Regions from separate parts of the Xenorhabdus sp. SGI 60 genome, predicted to be linked through region 2. Evidence: predicted binding sites of a transcription regulator. Region 2 holds the regulator's gene; each other region holds the start of a gene.
What was found. The regulator PurR, encoded in region 2, represses purine synthesis genes. The targets are predictions, from matches to a motif close to CANGCAAACGTTTGCNTG.
Positions count from the first base shown of each region.

Region 1 (7,099 bases), 570 kb from region 2:
TGACGAATTTCATCCACTTCCCGGCCGTGAGCAATCAGTTCATTGGCATTCGGCATATCAATACCATAAACATTCGGGAAGCGAACTTCCGGTGCCGCCGAAGCAAAATAGACTTTCTTAGCGCCCGCTTCACGCGCCAGTTCAACAATCTGTTCAGAAGTGGTTCCACGCACGATGGAATCATCCACCAGCAAAACATTTTTACCCCGGAATTCAGCGCGATTAGCATTCAGTTTACGACGAACGGATTTACGTCGCTCTTGCTGACCAGGCATGATAAAGGTACGCCCTACATAACGGTTTTTGACAAATCCCTGACGATAGGGTTTATCCAGAATATGGGCGATTTCCAGGGCGATATCACAAGAGGTTTCCGGTACGGGAATAACGACATCAATATGTAAGTCTTCCCATTCACGGGCAATTTTTTCCCCCAATTTCCGCCCCATCCGCAACCGGGCGTTATATACCGAAACCTTGTCAATAAAAGAATCCGGGCGAGCGAAATAGACAAATTCGAACAAACAAGGTGTTAATGACGGATTTTCTGCGCACTGGCGAGTAAACAGTTGCCCGTTTTCAGTGATATAAATCGCTTCCCCAGAAGCCACATCACGCTGGAACTCAAAACCCAATGTATCCAACGCCACACTTTCCGATGCCACCATGTATTCATTGCGACCATCTTCCCGTGTTTTCTTTCCCAGCACCAGAGGACGAATGCCATGTGGATCACGAAAAGCCACCACCCCATGCCCAATAATCATGGCAATACAAGCATAAGCGCCACGAATTTTTTTGTGCATTTTTGAAACTGCCGAGAAAATATCATCAGGCTCTAAGGGGAAATCAGGAAATTGGGCTAGTTCATTGGCAAAAATATTCAGTAGAATTTCAGAATCTGAGGTGGTGTTGACATGACGGCGGGCATTTTCAAACAGCATTTTTTTCAATTCATGTGCGTTTGTCAGATTGCCGTTATGTGCCAACGTGATACCAAAAGGAGAATTCACATAAAAGGGCTGCGCTTCAGATGCACTGGAACTACCCGCCGTAGGATAACGGACATGTCCAATGCCGACGGTTCCCTGTAAACGTAACATGTGCCGTGTTTCAAACACATCTTTGACCAATCCATTAGCCTTACGTAAACGAAACTCATTGTTACCATCAATAGTTGCAATACCTGCTGCATCTTGTCCACGGTGCTGAAGCACCGTCAATGCATCATAAATCGACTGGTTAACCGGTGTATAACCGACGATACCGACAATACCGCACATGTAGCCTTTCCTCATCAGCCAAGCGGAGAGCGTTATCTCTCCGGCAGGAAACTCGACGCACTTTGTAGGTAGTCAAAAAACCACCTGATAATTTGACTAAACTGTGGGATCAGTTGTGATTGTTGCCAATCCTGACTTTTGGGCAGTGGCGTGAAAGAGTCCGCAATAAACAAAATGGCAGACACCACCAAGACACCACGCAAGGCGCCAAAGCAGATCCCCAGGACCCGATCAGTGCCTGACAGGCCCGTTCGCTGAACAAGTGAACCAATGACATAGTTTACTACCGCGCCAACAATCAGTGTTGCAATAAATAAGATAGCAATCGCTACCCCATTGCGCACCAGTTCATCCTCAAGGCGGGTAAAATAAGCCGCCAAATAAGTATAAAAGTGGCTTGCAACAAAGAAAGCACAGCCCCACGTTATCAGGGAGAGCGCTTCGCGAACAAAACCCCGAATCAAGCTAACCAGTGCCGAGAAACCAATGATGGCAATGATCGTATAATCAATCCAGACCATATTTTAATCCAAAAACAGGCTCCCGACATTCAGGTCGGGCGCATTCTAACAGAAAACGAAAACGTTTGCGTAGTAGATTCATCACTCTACTGAAAATAATTTTCGGCAGGTAAACAAACCGCATTTGCTGTGCCAATCAGATTATGGCTTATAATTTTTGATCTGCCCTTGTAATCCCGTAAGTTTTCTTAATTCGGACAAAATAGACTCCAATGCCTGCCTTGATGCATTCGGCCCTACATAAATCCGGGTTAACTGTCCCTGTACCGGAGAAGAAGGCACTGTATATACCTGGTGCCCGGAAAGACGCAGCCTTGCCACTATTTCACCAACTTTGTCCGCATTTTTTAATGCGCCAAGCTGAACAACATATGCCGTTGCCTGAGGGGCTTGCTCGGTTGGCTTCGGTTTAGGTTTAGTTTCTGGCTTGCTTTCAATGCGAGGTTCCGGTTTAACCTGTGGTTTAGTTGCCGCTTTCTGTTGAGAAGATGACTCAGGTTGCACCACTGTTTTAGGATCTTGCGTGACAGGGAGGTGCTGTTATTGGCTCTGAAGGCGATGGCCGAGTCAGCATATCTATATCTGGCTCTTGCTCCTGTGATTGCATTGCTTCCGCAGCACCCTCAGGCGGTGTAGACGGCATGTTTTGTGTCAATGGTGGGGATCGAATCAATATCCTCTTCATCACCCGGTTTTGGCACCAAAGGAATCGAAGCAAATTGATCTTCGTTATATTTCTTATCGCCATCAAAAATCATAGGCAGGACAATGACACCCAATGCAACAAGAACAATGGCGCCAACCAAGCGATTTTGGAATTTACTGGCCACTTTCCTTGCCCTCCTCCAGTGCTTCCATGACATGTGCGACCGTGTGGAAAGAGCCACAAACCACGATAATATCTTGCACTGATGCATCTTCCATTGCCTGCTGCCAGGCTGTTTTTACTTCGGGAAATGTCCGCGCCTGCACAAGATGTTCAGACAGTACGTCGGCTTCTGCTCCCCTTAGTTCATGCAATGATGCGCAATACCATTCATCAATTTGTTGAGAAAGACAGGCAAGTGTACCTGCTATGTCTTTATCTCCCAACATGCCAACCACACCACGGATCTTACTGTCTGGTGAGCGAGGCCATTCTGCCAGTTTTTGCACCAGATAGCCCGCAGCATGTGGATTATGGGCCACATCCAAAATGACCAGCGGATTTTCCCTGACAATTTGGAAACGCCCCGGTAATTGAGCATTTCTTAGCCCTGCATGGATTGCTTGTTCATCAATAGCCCGGCTGACGTTGTCATCCTGCTGCAACAAGCAATCGATCACCCCCATTGCAGTTGCAGCATTTGCTAACGGCAAATTAGGTAAAGGTAACTCATTGAATTGTTGCTTATCGCTTCGCCAGTTCCAGCTATTTTCATGCTGTGAGAAATGCCAGTCAACGCCACGGCGAAAGAGCTTAGTCCCCAATTCATCCGCAACTTCAGCAATTGAGTGAGGCATCTCAGGTTCACCCACCACCGCAAAATGTCCACGGCGGAAAATGCCCGCTTTTTCACGGCCAATGTGTTCGCGATCTGCTCCCAACCAATCCGTATGATCCAGTGCAATACTGGTGATTGCGGCAATATCGGCATCAACGATATTGGTGGCATCCAAACGTCCACCCAGCCCAACTTCCAAAATCACAACATCAAGAGAAGCTTCTTTAAAAAGCTGTAATGCAGCCAACGTCCCATATTCAAAATAGGTTAATGAGATGTCGCCACGCTGGGCTTCAATCGCTGCAAATACACGGCAGAAATCTTGTTCCGCGGGTTCTTTTCCCTGAATACGCACCCTCTCGGTGTAGCGTACTAAATGCGGGGAACTGTACACGCCGACTTTAAGCCCTGCGGCCAGAAAAACAGATTCCAGGGCATGGCATGTGGTTCCCTTGCCATTGGTGCCTGATACCGTGATAACTTTTGGAGCCGGTTTCAATAAGCCTAACTGGCGACCCAGTTTACCCACACGTTCAAGCCCCATATCAATGGCTTTGGTATGCAGGTTTCCCAGATAGGAAAGCCACGTCATGAGTGACGACGTGGCTTGAGGAATTTGTGAAATATCAGACATCTTCTTTATTAGGAGTGATGTTTATATCAGCTTCGACATCAGCAGAATCAACAACGATTGCTTCTATTGGCTCTGCTTTTGTGCCCGGATGGGGTTTGTGGGTCAACATGGCAAGCAGGCTGGCAACTTTATCGCGCATGTCTGGACGACGCACGATCATATCAATCGCACCTTTCTCCAGCAGGAATTCACTACGCTGGAAACCTTCCGGCAATTTTTCACGCACTGTCTGCTCGATGACACGAGGACCAGCGAAGCCAATCAATGCCTTAGGTTCAGCGATATTGATATCACCCAGCATCCCCATACTTGCCGTTACCCCACCCATTGTTGGGTTGGTCAACACACAAATATAAGGCAAACCACGATGTTGCATTTTTGCCAGCGCTGCACTGGTTTTTGCCATCTGCATCAGTGACATCAATGCTTCCTGCATACGTGCCCCGCCACTGGAAGTAAAACAGACAAATGGACAATTGTCTTCCAGAGCCTGTTCAACAGCACGCACAAAACGAGCGCCAACCACAGAACCCATTGAACCGCCCATGAAATTGAACTCAAAGGCACCGGCCACAATTGGCATATCATGCAGCTTACCTTTCATAACGATGAGTGCATCTTTTTCTTGCGTCTGCTTCTGGGCTGCAACTAAGCGATCTTTATATTTTTTGGTATCGCGAAATTTCAGGATATCTTTGGGTTCCAGCTCACTGCCTAATTCTGTGCCAGTGCCTTCATCCAAAAATGAATGCAATCTCTTACGGGCTAAAATACGCATATGGTGGTCGCATTTTGGACACACTTCAAGGTTACGCTCTAATTCAGCACGATAAAGTACTTGACTGCAACTGTCGCATTTTGTCCAAACTCCTTCAGGGATACTTGCCTTACGAGTTTGTATAATTTTGCTTTTATTTAGAATCTTTTCAATCCAGCTCATTAATGAACCTTTCCGTCTGAATCTGGCTGCTGCCAGCTTTTGTTTTACGTGCCATTAAACCACAATGCCATTGCAGTGTGGATAAAAAACTGCTCAAACCTGTTTACGGTTGTCGATTTATCTATCTTCTATTTATCTACTGCACTGCTTGTTGCTTTTTTCGATGCAGCGCGGCGATGACGCCAAATTTCTATAATGCCTGGCAGAATAGAAATAAAAATAATGGCAACAATCAATAATTTCAGATTTTGCTGTATAACTGGCATATCACCAAATAAATAACCGGCATAAGTGAATAATAGCACCCAGATAAATGCACCGATGACATTATAAGCAGCAAAGTGGCGGTAAGACATTTTCCCCATTCCTGCAACAAACGGTGCAAACGTTCTAATAATTGGCACAAATCGAGCCAAGATTATTGCTTTTCCACCATGTTTTTCATAAAACTCATGGGTTTTATTTAAATAACTACGGCGAAAAATCTTTGAATTTGGATTGGTAAATAATTTCTCACCAAAAATTCTGCCAATGGTATAGTTTATAGCATCACCAATAATCGCGGCCGTAATCATCAAAGCCACCATGATGTGTACATTCAGATCATTGGAATCTAATGCAGATAGTGCGCCAGCCACGAACAGCAAGGAATCCCCTGGCAAAAATGGCGTGACCACTAAACCTGTTTCACAAAATATAATCAGAAATAGGATGCCATAAACCCAATTACCATAACTGGCAACTAATTCAGCTAAATGGGCATCAATGTGTAAAATAAAATCGACAATGAATTTCGCAAAATCAACAAAATGAGTCAAAAACTCCATAATATTCCTCGTGATGACCGAACATCCCTGCCACTATTCAAAAATGTCAAATTAAATGATTTGCCAGAAACAGTGGTCCCATGATGGGTTCAGGTAAACCAAAACGCTCAGGATAATCCACAGCGACTAAATATAAGCCTTCAGCCTTGGCAGTGGCTGCCGCTTTTGTCCTGTCTTTCAGTGCCAATAATTCAGCCATCCAGCCAATATCCTGGTTACCACAACCAATCTCTAGCAAGCTGCCAACGATATTGCGTACCATGTGATGCACGAAAGCATTCGCCTTAATGTCCACGACAATATAATGCCCGTGCCGACTCACGTTAATATGCATCATATTGCGCCACGGTGAATTGGATTGGCATTGCACGGCCCGGAAAGAGGTAAAATCATTTTCTCCCAACAAGCTTTGTGCCGCTTCATGCATTTTTTTCTCATCCAATGGATAATGAAAATGCGTGACGCCGTGCGCCAATACCGCCGGACGATAACGATGGTTGAAAATCACATAGCGATAACGACGAGCGGTAGCACTGAAACGGGCATGGAACTCATCATCCACCGTTTTAACCCAACGTACTGCAATATCCGGTGGCAAATGGGTATTTACCCCCATTGTCCATGCGGCATCTTTACGTTGGGCTGAGGTTTCAAAATGCACAACCTGCCCAGTTGCGTGTACTCCTGCATCCGTTCTGCCCGCACAAGAAACTGAAATCGGCTCATTCGCGACTTTCGACAGGGCTTTTTCCAGGCACTCCTGCACACTTTTCACTTCTTGCTGACGCTGCCAACCATAATATCGACTGCCGTCATATTCAATCCCCAGTGCAATTTTTACTTTTTTTGCCTCTGGCACAGACTGACTCAGCTCTGTATCAGACATCAGTAAAATTGCTCCTGCATCAGTTTCTCGGCGATTTCAACCGCCATCAAGGCACCACCGAAACGGATATTATCGGCAACTGACCAGAATTGCAGCATCTCTGGCAGACCATAATCATTACGCAGACAACCTATGCTCAAACTATCACTGCCCGAAGCATCCGTTACCGGAGTCGGGTAATCCCCCTCTTCGGAAACCCGAATTTCTTCAAGGCGTTCAAACTCACCACGAGCTTCTTCGATACCAACCGGACGCAGTGTTTCCACACTCACCATTTGCGCAATGCCATAAAAAACGGAGGATTGGACGCAACTGACAGAAACCGGCAATCCTTCATCCTGCAATACCTTGCGAACCTGATCGACAATACGGCACTCTTCACGCACCACACCTTCTGCATCTGGCAACAAAGGCAGTAAATTGAAAGCCAGTTGTTTGCTTAAACGGCCTTCATCTGGTGGAATGCCATTCAATAAGCGGGCACTCTGACCTGCCAGTTCATCAATAGCGGCTTTACCATGAAC
Region 1 is NZ_CP196860.1:1,335,598-1,342,696, reverse strand. It holds gene purF (amidophosphoribosyltransferase) at 1-1,283, opposite strand, end outside; gene cvpA (colicin V production protein) at 1,316-1,804, opposite strand; partial or broken gene dedD (cell division protein DedD) at 1,946-2,634, opposite strand; gene folC (bifunctional tetrahydrofolate synthase/dihydrofolate synthase) at 2,624-3,922, opposite strand; gene accD (acetyl-CoA carboxylase, carboxyltransferase subunit beta) at 3,915-4,862, opposite strand; gene ACSJJG_RS06585 (DedA family protein) at 4,991-5,689, opposite strand; gene truA (tRNA pseudouridine(38-40) synthase TruA) at 5,736-6,575, opposite strand; gene ACSJJG_RS06575 (aspartate-semialdehyde dehydrogenase) at 6,575-7,099, opposite strand, start outside.
Region 1: cvpA (colicin V production protein) is a predicted target of PurR. The motif match lies at 1,859-1,876, and genes of this name have one in related genera.

Region 2 (7,099 bases):
TTTTTACATTAATATCATTTTTCTCTTACAGAGATTGATAATATCAAAATAAATAACATAAAAAACAATAAGATAACAAAAAGTTTCTTTTTTGTTCAATAATTGATTCTTTAATAAAAAATTTTTACTGAAATGATTAAGATAGACAACAGAAGTGATATTTTGAAATGACTTATGTCAAATAAAAGAAATGTAATATACATAATATCTCATTTATGGCTAGTAATATTTCTTATTTTTGCGATCATCCTAAACTATAATTCATATAAATGAGATTTTTTAGCCAATTCAAAGTGGAATTAAAATAAATCCGGTTGTCTTGGAATAATATTTCTTTCCTCTTCCTTCTTTCTCAGACCTCTTAGTTTTCTCTGATGACATAACCGCAATATTTCTCTTTTTTCACTATCCGATGCTTTCATCCATATAAATCGTTCTTCCCTACTACGATAACATCCTCGGCAAAAACCACGGGGATCAGATTCACAAACTCCCCGACAAGGGTTTGGAATAGCAAAAAATTCTAATTGTTCAGCCATCTCATCCCCCTATATCCAGGTTTGTCAAACATCCCCATAATAAGGCCATTTATTGACCAGTATAAACTTTCCCCATGTCATTTCAAAATAAAATGGTAACAACTTAAAGCTAAATAAATCGGATAATTTGAATTTTTTGATCTATACACGTTATATTAACCAGGCATATGCAGATATGTGAGCAAAGTTTTTGTAATAAAGCTATGTTTCGCAATAAAACTATAAAGATCAAGAGGTAATCATGCGTTTACTCCACACTATGATCCGTGTTGGCAACATGCAACGCTCGATTGATTTCTATACTCAGGTAATGGGTATGCGTTTACTTCGCACGAGCGAAAATCCAGAGTATAAGTATTCTCTCGCGTTTGTTGGTTATACCGATGAAAGCCAAGGCGCAGTTATTGAACTAACCTATAATTGGGATGTTGAAAACTACGAAATGGGAACCGCATTTGGACATATCGCCTTAGGTGTTGATGATGTTGCGGCAACCTGTGAACGCATCAAACTTGCTGGAGGGAAAGTCGTTCGCGAAGCAGGGCCAGTTAAAGGTGGAACAACCGTCATTGCATTCGTTGAAGATCCTGATGGCTATAAGATTGAACTCATCGAAAATTCAAGTGCCAGCCATGCATTAGGCAACTAACTCTATCAATAACTATCGAGTTATAGCTAGAAATTATTTAAATACCTAAATAAGGGCATCTTGCCCTTTAATTCCCCACCGAATAAGCATTACTTCTGCAAGACATACCAAATTTTGTCATAATACCCACTATTCCAGAGTTAAAAATAGAATCCTGAAGCTAAGAACTGAAAATCAGATGCCTAATCAAAATGATCAAAATATGCTAAGTGGGCGCTTTCGTGGCTACTATCCCGTTGTCATTGATGTCGAAACCGCTGGTTTTAATGCGCGTACAGACGCTTTACTTGAAATTGCTGCTATTACTTTAAAAATGGATGAAGAGGGTTGGCTAACACCTGCCAATACACTGCATTTTCATATCGAGCCTTTTGAAGGGGCTAATCTTGATCCTGCCGCTCTCGCTTTCACTGGCATTGATCCTACAAACCCCTTGCGAGGAGCTGTCAGTGAATATACTGCCTTGCACGCAATTTTTAAAATGATCCGCAAAGGCATGAAAGACACGAATTGTAACCGTGCAATTATGGTCGCCCATAATGCCAATTTTGATCACAGTTTTGTCATGGCTGCTGCTGACCGTGCTGGTTTGAAACGCAACCCATTCCATCCGTTCGCTACTTTTGATACCGCTGCACTCAGTGGCCTGGTTCTTGGCCAGACAATTCTTGCCAAAGCTTGTATCACAGCGGAAATTCCGTTTGACAGCAATCAGGCCCATAGCGCCCTTTATGATACTGATCGAACTGCCCTGCTTTTCTGTGAACTGGTTAATCGCTGGAAACGGCTAGGTGGTTGGCCGCTTCCATCTGCTGATACAGCCAACTGCGGATCCTAAAAAAGCAAGCCCCATACCGATTAAAGTATGGGGCTATGAAAAGGCGCCATCATTCAGATGAATGACTGACCTTATTCCTGCTCACGATATTTATCAGCAGTTTCTTTGATCAGTGTTTGTAATTCACCACGTTGGTACATTTCAACAAGGATGTCACAACCTCCCACCAACTCACCATCAACCCAAAGTTGAGGAAAAGTCGGCCAATTTGCATATTTAGGCAATTGAGCACGGATATCTGGATTTTGCAGAATATCCACATATGCAAAACGTTCACCACAAGCTGATATAGCTTGAACTGCCTGAGCAGAGAAGCCACAGTTTGGTAGTTTCGGGGAGCCTTTCATGTACAGCAGAATTGGGTTTTCTCTGATCTGACGTTCGATTTTTTCAATGACTGTATCAGCCGTTGTATCAGTAACCGTGTTAGTATTTGCATTAATGTTCGTCATATTTGCTTCCTTAAAAACTGCAAGCGCTATTTATCAGCATAAGATAAAGATTGATTCAGAATACCACTTTCTACGCTAATTTTTCTACCGTGAACTTTATATGGCAAATTTTTGCCATGATTTGCAGCAATTGATCATCAGTTATTTTCATTCCAACTGACTGTATCTAATCCATGTTAAGTTCAGTTCTGCACCAGTTCGCAGCTCAATAGCATCTTTTTCCCTGTTATTTAGCAGAAAAGTTGTTAAGATAATTATCAAAATAGTAACACGATAATAAGCTTAAATTTGCCCTGCCCATGGTTAGTGTCTAAGCCATGGTTTGCGGAGCCAAAAACCCGATATTAAAAAGGAGCATGCAATGTCTTTTGAATTACCCGCATTACCTTATGCCAAAGATGCCCTGGAACCACACATTTCTGCAGAAACTCTGGAATATCACTACGGCAAACATCACAACGCTTATGTTGTAAACCTGAATAATCTGATTAAAGATACTGAATTTGCCGGAAAATCGCTGGAAGAAATTATCAAAACTTCTGAAGCTGGCATTTTCAATAACGCAGCACAAGTTTGGAACCATACTTTCTACTGGCATAGCCTGTCACCAAATGGTGGGGGCGAACCCACCGGAAAAGTTGCAAATGCTATCAACAATGCTTTCGGTTCTTTTGCTGAGTTCAAACAGCAGTTCACCGACGCAGCCCTGAAAAACTTTGGTTCAGGCTGGACTTGGTTAGTCAAGAAAGTTGATGGCACTCTGGCTATTGTTAACACTTCAAATGCAGCAACCCCACTGACTGGCGAAGATAAGCCAGTACTGACTGTTGACGTTTGGGAGCACGCATATTACATCGATTACCGCAATGCACGCCCTCAATATTTGGAGCACTTCTGGGCTCTGGTAAACTGGAAATTTGTTGAAGAAAACCTGGCTTAATAAGATTCATTCTTATACTAACCTGAAATAATAAGGGCAGGTTTTCCTTCATTCGCGGAATTCCGCATGCCGGAGAACCCGCCCTTAATGTAAGTGAGACTACAAATTCTTCTTTTAGATCTTGATCAGATCAGACAGAGGCTTGCCAGAAAAACAATCATGATTAATGCACTACAGGCAGCCAACAATCCCAGCTTCAGATCTGTATCCATAGAACATCCTCAATGTGAAAATTAAGACACCTCAACATCCTAAATTTTAAGCAGTTATTTTCCATATATCGAAAAACCCTACCGCGATATTTAATCCATACTCTTTATAGCATCGATTATTGCTTTCACTTTTGAGCTAGATCAGACAAAATTCAAGGTTTACCGCTAAATTATTGCCAACCATCACCCTGTATATAAATATATTGGCAAACGATTAACAAATAGCTATACCCGACAAGAAAGATAAAGGGTATATAAATTAGACCAGAAGGTCAGGAGTCCTTTTTTCATGGCAACGATTAAAGATGTGGCTAAACGCGCTGGTGTTTCGACCACAACCGTATCCCATGTTATCAATAAAACCCGTTTCGTCGCCGAAGATACCAAGGCCGCAGTCTGGGCCGCTATTAAAGAATTGAACTATTCTCCCAGTGCCGTTGCCCGCAGCTTGAAAGTTAACCACACCAAATCCATTGGATTGCTGGCAACATCAAGTGAAGCACCATACTTTGCTGAGATCATAGAGTCGGTTGAAAATAGCTGCTATAGCAAAGGTTATACACTGATTTTATGTAATTCTCATAACAACCTTGATAAACAGAAAGCTTATCTCGCAATGCTGGCGCAAAAACGGGTAGATGGTTTGCTGGTAATGTGTTCAGAATACCCTGAGCAACTTTTGAGTATGCTGGAAGGCTATCGTAATATTCCTATGGTGGTCATGGATTGGGGAGAATCCAGAGGCGATTTTACCGATGCAATTATTGATAATGCCTTTCATGGTGGTTACCTGGCTGGCCGTTATCTCATTGAACGTGGTCATCGTGATATTGCATCTATTCCTGGGTCATTGGCAAGAAATACGGGGGGGGGCCGCCATCAAGGTTTCCTCAAAGCACTAAAAGAAGCCAATATCGCTATTCGGGATGAGTGGATTGTACAAGGTGATTTTGAACCTGAGTCCGGTTATCAAGCTATGTACAAGATCCTGAATCAAAAACATCGCCCAACCGCTGTTTTTTGTGGTGGAGATGTCATGGCTATGGGAGCAATTTGTGCAGCCGATGAGTTGGGATTGCGCGTTCCACAAGACATTTCAATCATCGGTTATGATAATATTCGTAATGCCCGCTATTTTACGCCAGCATTGACAACCATCCACCAACCCAAAGAGCGTTTAGGGCAAATGGCCTTTTCAATGCTACTGGACAGGATCGTCAATAAACGTGAGGATGCTCAAACTATCGAAGTCCACCCACGCCTTGTTGAACGGCGCTCAGTTGCAGATGGACCTTTTATCGATTATCGCCGCTGACAGTTAATTTTCTTGCAGCCATTCGGCATTAAGCGTTTCGCTATCCCCCAGATAATCAAGTAACCAGCTTAATGCCGGTGAATGGCTTTTTTGCGACCATGTCAGGCAGCATGGGCTGTCAGGCAATGGTTGTTCAAGTTCAAGTGTAATCAGCTTGCCTTTACGGATCAGCGGTTGCGCTCGGTGTTTGGGCACCATGCCTACACACAATCCATCCATCAAGCAGCTTAATCCAACATCCCAATCGGGAACAATCAACCTCCGCTGATTATCCAAAGCCCATGTATCACGTTTAGGTAAGCTGCGCGCGGTGTCTTCAAGACATAAACTGGGATAAGGCCGCATTTGATCATCATTCAATTTTTCCGATATTACTGCCAGTTCGTGTTCAGGACTGGCTACACACAGCCAAGGCATAAACCCCATATCCCTGAAGCTATATCGCTCGCCCACGGGGGAAGCACGTGTCGCGCCAATGGCGACATCCACTCGTTCATCCACCAAAGCATCCCATACGCCATTGAAAACTTCTGGATAGATAAGTAACTCAATATCTGGAAAATGGCGATAAAAATCCAAAATTAGCCGAAGCGTTCGTTCTGGTTTTACTACCTGATCAACCGCAATACTAAATTGCCCCCGCCAACCGTTGGCAACCTGTTGGCACTGGTGCCTAGTGTGATTCATTTTTTTGATAACAGAACGCGCTTCTTTGACAAAAATTGCCCCCGCTTCCGTTAAATCGACATCACGATGACGACGTTCAAACAGAGGTACTGCCAGCCATTCTTCAAGCTGTTTTACCGTATAGCTGACAGCAGAAGGCACACGATGGAGTTCTGATGCAGCCGCGCTGAAACTTCCTGTTCTGGCAACAGCATCAACGACTTCCAGAGAGTATTCAGACCACATATATCTTCCTTTCAATTTTTTTCACAGCATGGTGCAAATATTACCGTTTCACAAGTAAAAATCATGCTATATAAAATAAGCCAAATATTTCCTTACTCACTCCACTACAAAACCTAATTATTAACACAATGACAACAAATAAAAACTCCCTTCCATTTATGTCTTATCTCGCAGGCTTAAGCATGCTAGGCTATTTGGCCATTGATATGTATCTGCCCGCTTTTGATACAATGAAAGCAGAATTAGGTACATCAACTAACGCCATCAGTGCGAGCCTTAGCATTTTTCTTGCCGGATTTGCTTTTGCCCAACTTTTATGGGGTCAATTGTCTGACCGTTTGGGCAGAAAACCTGTTCTTATTATCGGCCTATTCCTGTTTTCCATTAGTTGTTTAGGTATGCTTTGGATAACAGACCCGATCCAGTTATTGGTATTGAGATTTATGCAAGCGGTTGGTGTTTGTTCTGCTGCGGTGACCTGGCAGGCTTTAGTCGTCGATAGATATGATGCAGAGCGTACCAAACGTGTTTTTGCCATGATCATGCCTTTGGTTGCTCTTTCCCCTGCTCTTGCTCCTTTGTTGGGCGCATGGTTATTAACGCATAATGGTTGGAGAATCATTTTCCTTGTTTTAATGATCGTAGCGATCTTGCTGTTAATACCAACATTTTTTCTGACCAATAAACGCACCAATATCGAAACCCATGCCGATAAAAAGGTAGTTTCTTTCTTTACGTTATTCACTTCCCCAGTTTTTAACGGAAATGTACTGATCTATGCATCTTGCAGTGCAGGTTTTTTTGCCTGGCTAACGGGTTCACCAACAATTTTGAAAGATATGGGTTATGATCCTACCGATATTGGCTTAAGTTATATTCCCCAAACTCTGGCATTTATGATTGGCGGGTATGGTTGCCGTATCTTACTGGAAAAAGTAAAAAGTGAAACGGTATTCCCATTTCTGTTGGTGGGCTATGCTGTAAGCATGATCATTATTTGTTTGATTTCCATATTAAGTGAACCTTCATTTATAGCCATTCTTATTCCTTTTTGTGTAATGGCGGCAATGAATGGTGCATCCTATCCAATTGCAGTAGCAAATGCTCTGTCTGTTTATCCACAGGATAGTGGTAAAGCGGCTGCATTACAAAATGCCCTGCAATTGGGCCTCTGTTTTGTTGCCAGTATGATCGTTTCTCTATTTATGGAATACCCTCTTTTATCGACGACAACAATCATGG
Region 2 is NZ_CP196860.1:1,902,445-1,909,543, reverse strand. It holds gene ACSJJG_RS09155 (DUF1289 domain-containing protein) at 300-539, opposite strand; gene gloA (lactoylglutathione lyase) at 781-1,188, shown strand; gene rnt (ribonuclease T) at 1,367-2,026, shown strand; gene ACSJJG_RS09140 (Grx4 family monothiol glutaredoxin) at 2,098-2,478, opposite strand; gene sodB (superoxide dismutase [Fe]) at 2,840-3,418, shown strand; gene purR (HTH-type transcriptional repressor PurR) at 3,920-4,945, shown strand; gene punR (DNA-binding transcriptional activator PunR) at 4,949-5,857, opposite strand; gene punC (purine nucleoside transporter PunC) at 5,986-7,099, shown strand, end outside.

Region 3 (7,099 bases), 1.7 Mb from region 2:
ATTTTACTGCCGCCATGAAAAATAATCTGGCCGCGGGAAAGCACGTTGTTGCTTATGGGGAAATTCGTCGCGGGAATCAAGGGCCGGAGATTATCCATCCTGAATATAAAGTCCAGCAACACGCCAACCACATCCAACTGCAAGAAACGTTAACTCCCATCTATCCCACGACCGAGGGAGTGCGTCAGACAACGCTGCGCAAGTTAATCGATCAGGCATTGGAAATATTAGACACCTGCGCCATCAATGAATTGCTGCCGGAAGAATTCAGCCGGAAGATCATCAGACTGCCCGATGCACTGCGTACATTGCACCACCCTCCACCGGAGACTTCTCTGGCCGATTTGGAGAATGGCCGACATCCGGCTCAACGAAGGTTAATTCTGGAAGAGTTGCTGGCACATCATTTAAGTATGTTGGCAGCCAGGGCTGGAACCCAGCGCTTTCATGCATACCCCCTAACGGCAGATGATTCGCTGAAGCAGAAGCTCCTGAGCCAATTACCATTCTCACCCACAGGCGCACAAGTCCGTGTTGTTGCAGAAATAGAACATGATTTGGCAAAAAATGTCCCCATGATGCGCCTGATACAAGGGGATGTCGGTTCGGGGAAAACATTGGTGGCAGCGCTGGCAGCCGTTCGAGCCATTGTTCACGACAAGCAAGTGGCTCTGATGGCACCAACTGAACTTTTGGCAGAGCAACATGCCAATACCTTCCGCCAATGGCTTGAACCGCTCGGTATTCAGGTCGGTTGGTTGGCTGGCAAGCAGAAAGGTAAGGCGCGTCTGGCACAGCAAGAGGCGATAGCAAGCGGTCAAGTGAGCATGGTTGTCGGTACTCATGCCATATTTCAGGAGCAGGTAAAATTTGCAGGATTGGCACTGATTATCATTGATGAGCAACATCGATTCGGTGTTCATCAACGTCTGGCATTATGGGAAAAAGGACGCGAACAAGGCTTCCATCCCCATCAATTGATCATGACAGCGACCCCTATTCCACGCACATTGGCAATGACCGCCTACGCCGATCTGGATACCTCCGTCATTGATGAATTGCCACCAGGCCGAACGCCAGTCACCACCGTGGCCATCCCAGATACTCGCCGGAACGACATTATCCAACGTATCAAAAGCGCCTGTCTGGATGAAGGCCGTCAGGCTTACTGGGTGTGTACCCTGATCGAAGATTCGGAGGTACTGGAAGCACAAGCCGCACAGGCGACCAGCGAAGAGCTGACACTGGCGTTGCCTGAATTGAAAATTGGCTTAGTGCATGGGCGGATGAAACCGGCAGAAAAACAAGCCGTCATGGAGGCGTTCAAGCAAGGTGAAATACAATTGCTGGTTGCCACCACAGTCATTGAAGTCGGGGTGGATGTGCCTAATGCCAGCCTGATGATTATTGATAACCCCGAACGACTGGGATTGGCTCAGTTGCACCAGCTTAGAGGGCGCGTCGGGCGAGGAGCTATCGCTTCACACTGTGTCCTGCTTTATAAAACCCCATTGACCCATACAGCCAAAATTCGCCTGCAAGTTTTACGCGACAGCAATGATGGTTTTGTGATTGCCCAGAAAGATTTGGCGATCCGCGGGCCAGGTGAACTGCTGGGTACACGCCAAACAGGTAATGCAGAATTCAGGATCGCGGATTTATTGCGCGACCAAAGTATGCTGCCCGAAGTTCAGCGTATCGGCCGCTATATCCACCAGTATTATCCTGAACACGCCAAAGCGCTGATTGAGCGCTGGTTGCCGGATAGTTCCCAATACAGCCATGCTTAAGTTCCAGCCGCTGAGTATTTCAGCGGCATATTCGCCAAGATATCAGGCAAGACAAAAGTGTATTAATTTAACCTGCTACAGATGGGAACATCGGTAATAACAGATACAATTTGATGACGGTAGCATTAACGATATCAATAAAGAATGCCCCCACCATAGGTACGAGTAAGAATGCCACATGCGATGGCCCAAAACGGTCAGTGATTGCTTGCATATTCGCGATGGCTGTTGGTGTTGCACCTAAGCCAAAACCACAGTGACCGGCTGACAATACTGCCGCATCGAAATTCTTACCCATTATGCGATAAGTAACGAAAACAGCATACAAAGCCATAACCAAAGTCTGCACGGCAAGAATGATCAACATTGGCAGCGCAAGGGAAGCCAGTTGCCACAGTTTCAAGCTCATCAATGCCATTGCCAGGAACAGCGATAAACTGACGTTACCCAATACCGACACCGCTCGGTCAAATACCCGATAAAAACCAAGCAAAGATAGACCGTTACTAAGAATGACACCAACAAACAGGACACATACGAATGTCGGCAATTCAAAGGCCGTGCCTTGTAGCAGTTTCTCAATAAACCTACCCGCCAATAAGCAAATGGAAATCATAGCAATAGTTTCCACCATCACTAATGGTGTAATAAGCCGACCAGTATAAGGTTTTTCAAATGCCGTCGGCAGCTCGGTATCCTCAGCCCCCAACCCTGGCGTTTTGGTATTTTTCACCAACATGCGGGCAACCGGACCACCAATCAGGCCACCTAAAACCAGGCCAAATGTTGCACATGCCATTGCCACTTCTTTAGCATTTTCAAAGCCATAACGTTCAGTGAATACCTTGCCCCAAGCACCACCTGTTCCATGCCCACCAGATAGTGTAATGGAGCCTGCTAGCAATCCCATTAATGGATCAAGGCCAAGCATTTTCGCCAATGCGATGCCCACGGTGTTCTGTACAAATAACAGGCCAACAACCACGCAGACAAAAATGACCAAAGATTTTCCGCCGGCTTTCAGGCTGGCAAGGTTAGCGTTCAAGCCGATTGTGGCAAAGAACATCAACATGAGAGGCTCTTGGAGAGATAAATCAAAACTGACTTCCCAGCCTATAGATTGTTTAACTGCCAGCAGAACTAATGCAACCAATAATCCACCTGCGACTGGCTCCGGGATCGTATATTTCTCAAGGAATGGGACTGATTGTACGAGTTTTCTTCCTAGTAGCAAAACCAGTGTGGCAGCAACGAGCGTGCCATAAATATCCAGATGATACATTGATGTACCTCATCCATTGTTAATATTATGTGAACTTAATGTGACGTTATAATCATCCTATAAAAACGCCAAGAGCAGGTAAGGGTTGGATTAGAAATAAAATTACGCATAAACACAAGTTAAAACATTTAAAAATGTGACGGGATTGAACCGTAATTCATGATGAAAACTTAAAGCAAACGATTGCTTTAGTGATAAGAATCATTAAAATGCGCTTTTTGTCTATCTGGAATTTCACAACATGGTCAATTTACCCCGTGAATCCAATTCATCAGAAGTTCCCAATAAATCAAACAACGAACTGATCTATCGTCTGGAAGATAAGCCACCGCTTCCACATGCCTTATTTGCTGCATGCCAACATTTACTGGCCATGTTTGTGGCTGTTATTACGCCAGCGATGTTGATTTGCCAGGCTCTGGGACTTCCAGAACAGGATACCCAACGCATTATCAGTATGTCCCTGTTTGCTTCAGGTTTAGCATCACTGATTCAAATTCGCTCCTGGGGACCCATTGGCTCTGGGTTGCTTTCAATCCAAGGCACCAGCTTTAATTTCGTTGCCCCACTTATTATGGGTGGCCTGGCGTTGAAAAATGGCGGTGCGGATATTCCAACTATGATGGCAGCCCTGTTTGGTACACTGATGCTCGCTTCAATGACGGAAGTGCTGCTCTCACGAGTGTTACATTTGGCAAGACGGATCATTACCCCTCTGGTTTCCGGTATTGTGGTGATGGTTATTGGCTTATCGCTAATTCAAGTGGGATTAACTTCGATTGGTGGCGGTTATTCTGCGATTCAAAACGGCACATTTGGCGCACCTGAAAACTTGCTGCTGGCGGGAGTTGTTCTTGCGGTTATCGTATTGCTGAATCGCCAAAATAACCCTTACTTGCGTGTTGCTTCTCTGGTCATCGCCATGGCAGTGGGGTATCTGCTGGCCTGGTATATGGATAGGTTACCCGTTTCAATACCGCAAGAAGATGCATCAATCATCACAATTCCTTCGCCACTTTATTATGGCTTGTCTTTTGACTGGAATCTGTTGATCCCATTGATTCTGATTTTTATGGTGACATCACTGGAAACAATTGGTGATATCACAGCAACCTCAGATGTCTCCGAGCAACCTGTCAGCGGCCCACTTTACATAAAACGTATCAAGGGCGGTGTGCTGGCAAATGGTCTCAATTCTATGGTTTCAGCCGTGTTCAATACGTTTCCAAACTCCTGTTTTGGCCAGAACAATGGTGTGATCCAGCTAACTGGTGTTGCCAGTCGCCATGTCGGTTACATGATTGCTGCGATGCTGATTCTATTGGGGCTGTTTCCCGCCGTAGCGGGTTTTGTACAACATATTCCTGAGCCTGTTCTGGGAGGGGCAACGATTGTGATGTTTGGCACTATCGCCGCATCTGGTGTCAGAATTGTTTCCCGTGAGTCTCTGAATCGTCGTGCCATTATGATCATCGCACTGTCCCTGGCTGTGGGGTTAGGTGTTTCTCAACAACCATTGATTTTACAGTTTGCCCCTGATTGGGTGAAAAACTTACTCTCTTCAGGCATTGCCGCAGGTGGGTTAACCGCCATTCTGCTTAATCTCATTTTTCCCCAAGAAAAATAGTTAACAGCTTTTTGTATGATACTTTTCTCCCGCCTTACCCGCGGGAGTTTTCTTTTTTTGCCTAAAACATCTATTGAGTGCTTCTCTATTTTACGGCATAAAAGGGCTTCTATTGGAAGGTCACACTGTTGAGGTGAAATATGAGGTGGTTAGGGAAATTTTTTGTCACTCTTCTATTAGTGCTAATTTTAGCAATCATAGTTATCTATGTTGTTGCCCAGACGCATTGGGGAGCCAAACAGTTAAGCCAATGGCTCAGCAGACAAGGACATTATCAAGTCAGTATTGAAAGCATCAGCCATAGCTGGCTGCAACCTGCTACCATATCACTTAACCACATTGACATTCGCGATAAACAAAGTCCTTTCTTACTCAATACCGATACCATTAATCTCGATTTCAAATGGCAGCATTTACTGTCCCCCCAAAATCTCCATCGTCTGACATTGCAACAAGGGACATTGATACTGTCTGGAAATCAACTTCCTGCTCTTTTACAAACGGATATCCTGCAACTGAACCAGATGAATATTCAGCTAGAGAGTCCCAACACACGTATTCAGGGGGAGAATATCACGGGGGGCATTACTCCCTGGCGCCCTGCTGCGGGTAATCCATTTGGTAATGGAAAATATCAATTCAGTGCCAGTACGATCCGTTTAAATGATATATCTGTTGAAAATGCCGTTGTACAAGGCAGTTACCAGAATAAAGCCCTGACTATCGACTCTTTTGGCGCAACATTTTTGCGGGGCGCCATTTCTGGCGATGGTCAGCAATTGCCGGACGGCAGTTGGCGCTGGAATAATATCCTGCTCAGCGACATTCGCTGGCAAACCCCGATGACACTGAGCGACTTGAAAGAAAAAATCAGTCATCTGCCTGCTACTTATATCAAAGATCTCAATATCACTAATGCCAAACTGCATGGACAAAACTGGTCTGTTGATTATCTGGACAGCACCATCAAAAACTTAGGGTTAGTCAATGGCAGTTGGAACGCCGAAGATGGATTGATTGATTTTAATGCGATGAACATGACGTTGGATAATGCACAGTTCAGCGACACGCTTGGAAAATTCCGTTTTTCTGGAGATACCTTTACCATCGCAAGCCTGACAACCCACTATCAAAAAGGGCTGTTCAATATCCAGTCTCAATGGGATCGCAAAAGCCGGCTCCTTACCCTCAAAGAGAGTTCTGTAACAGGGCTGCTTTATGCTCTGCCACCAACATGGCTCGATTATTTCAAACAACCTGCACCAGAATGGATTTCAGGAGTAAAGCTCAATGATATTACTATCAATAATACGCTGCTGATTGATACCAATCCCCATTTCCCGTTCCAGCTCACCACCCTTGCAGCCCATATTGACAACCTGGATATCTTGAAAAATGGTAAGTGGGGATTATGGAATGGTCAGGCATCGCTACAAGCGGCTGCGGGAACATTTAACAAAATCGAAATAACCCGTCCTTATCTGCAACTGCACGCCACCGACGGCAAAACCACCATTGATAAATTGAATGGCTTTACCCGTGAAGGGCTGCTGCAAGTGACTGGTTCAGCGGAACAACAAACTGCTCATACGCCTTTTAACCTCAATTTCAAAGGGATGAATGCAGATTTGAACATCTTGCCACAATGGGGTTGGATACCGCTTAAAACTCAGGGAAAAGGCAATTTTTCACTCGCTATTACGGGAGATCTCTCCGCTGACAATGTGAAGGGAACAATAAACGGGACATTAGTTGCTGAAAATAAATCATCAGACAAAGAGTCACAATCTATTGAGCAAGGTTTGATCTCAACGAGCCGCTGTACCCCAACAGCACCCACTTCCGTAGATAATCCTGCTACGGAGAGTCAAACCTGCGCAAAAATCAAGCTTTAGTAAGACGTTCAGGAGGCAGGACGATATAAGTACCGGTGAACACACTACCTACGCCATGTTCACCGCTAACCTGCACTTCCAGCTTTACGCGTGCTTTATTGCCGCGGGCAAGACGGGCAAGATCACCGCTCATATTATTGAAATCCGCAGTTGCGCAGGGGCGCCCTGTAATCGGTTGCCGATAACGGATATTGGCATCCACCAAAATGATATCTCCCCCCAATTGGCGTTCCTGTAGCAACAACCAAATCAGCCCCCATGCCGTTAAAGTGGCCTGAGAAAACAAGCTACCTGCAAAAATAGTATGATGTGGATTCTGGTTTCCGGCTTCAGGCATGGTCGTGATGAAACGTTGCCCGGTATATTGAGTGATCCGCAGCCCCATCTTTTCACTCAGAGGAATGTGCTTATGCCATGCCTGTTGCAACTCTGCACACCAATCAGGGCGGTGCAAGATATCATCCAGGCTCACGATAGGTTTGATCATGAGAAAGTGGTTAATTGG
Region 3 is NZ_CP196860.1:161,646-168,744, reverse strand. It holds gene recG (ATP-dependent DNA helicase RecG) at 1-1,790, shown strand, start outside; gene gltS (sodium/glutamate symporter) at 1,858-3,072, opposite strand; gene ACSJJG_RS00745 (uracil-xanthine permease family protein) at 3,314-4,699, shown strand; gene ACSJJG_RS00740 (translocation/assembly module TamB domain-containing protein) at 4,840-6,594, shown strand; gene fabY (fatty acid biosynthesis protein FabY) at 6,584-7,099, opposite strand, start outside.
Region 3: gltS (sodium/glutamate symporter) is a predicted target of PurR. The motif match lies at 3,245-3,262, and genes of this name have one in related genera.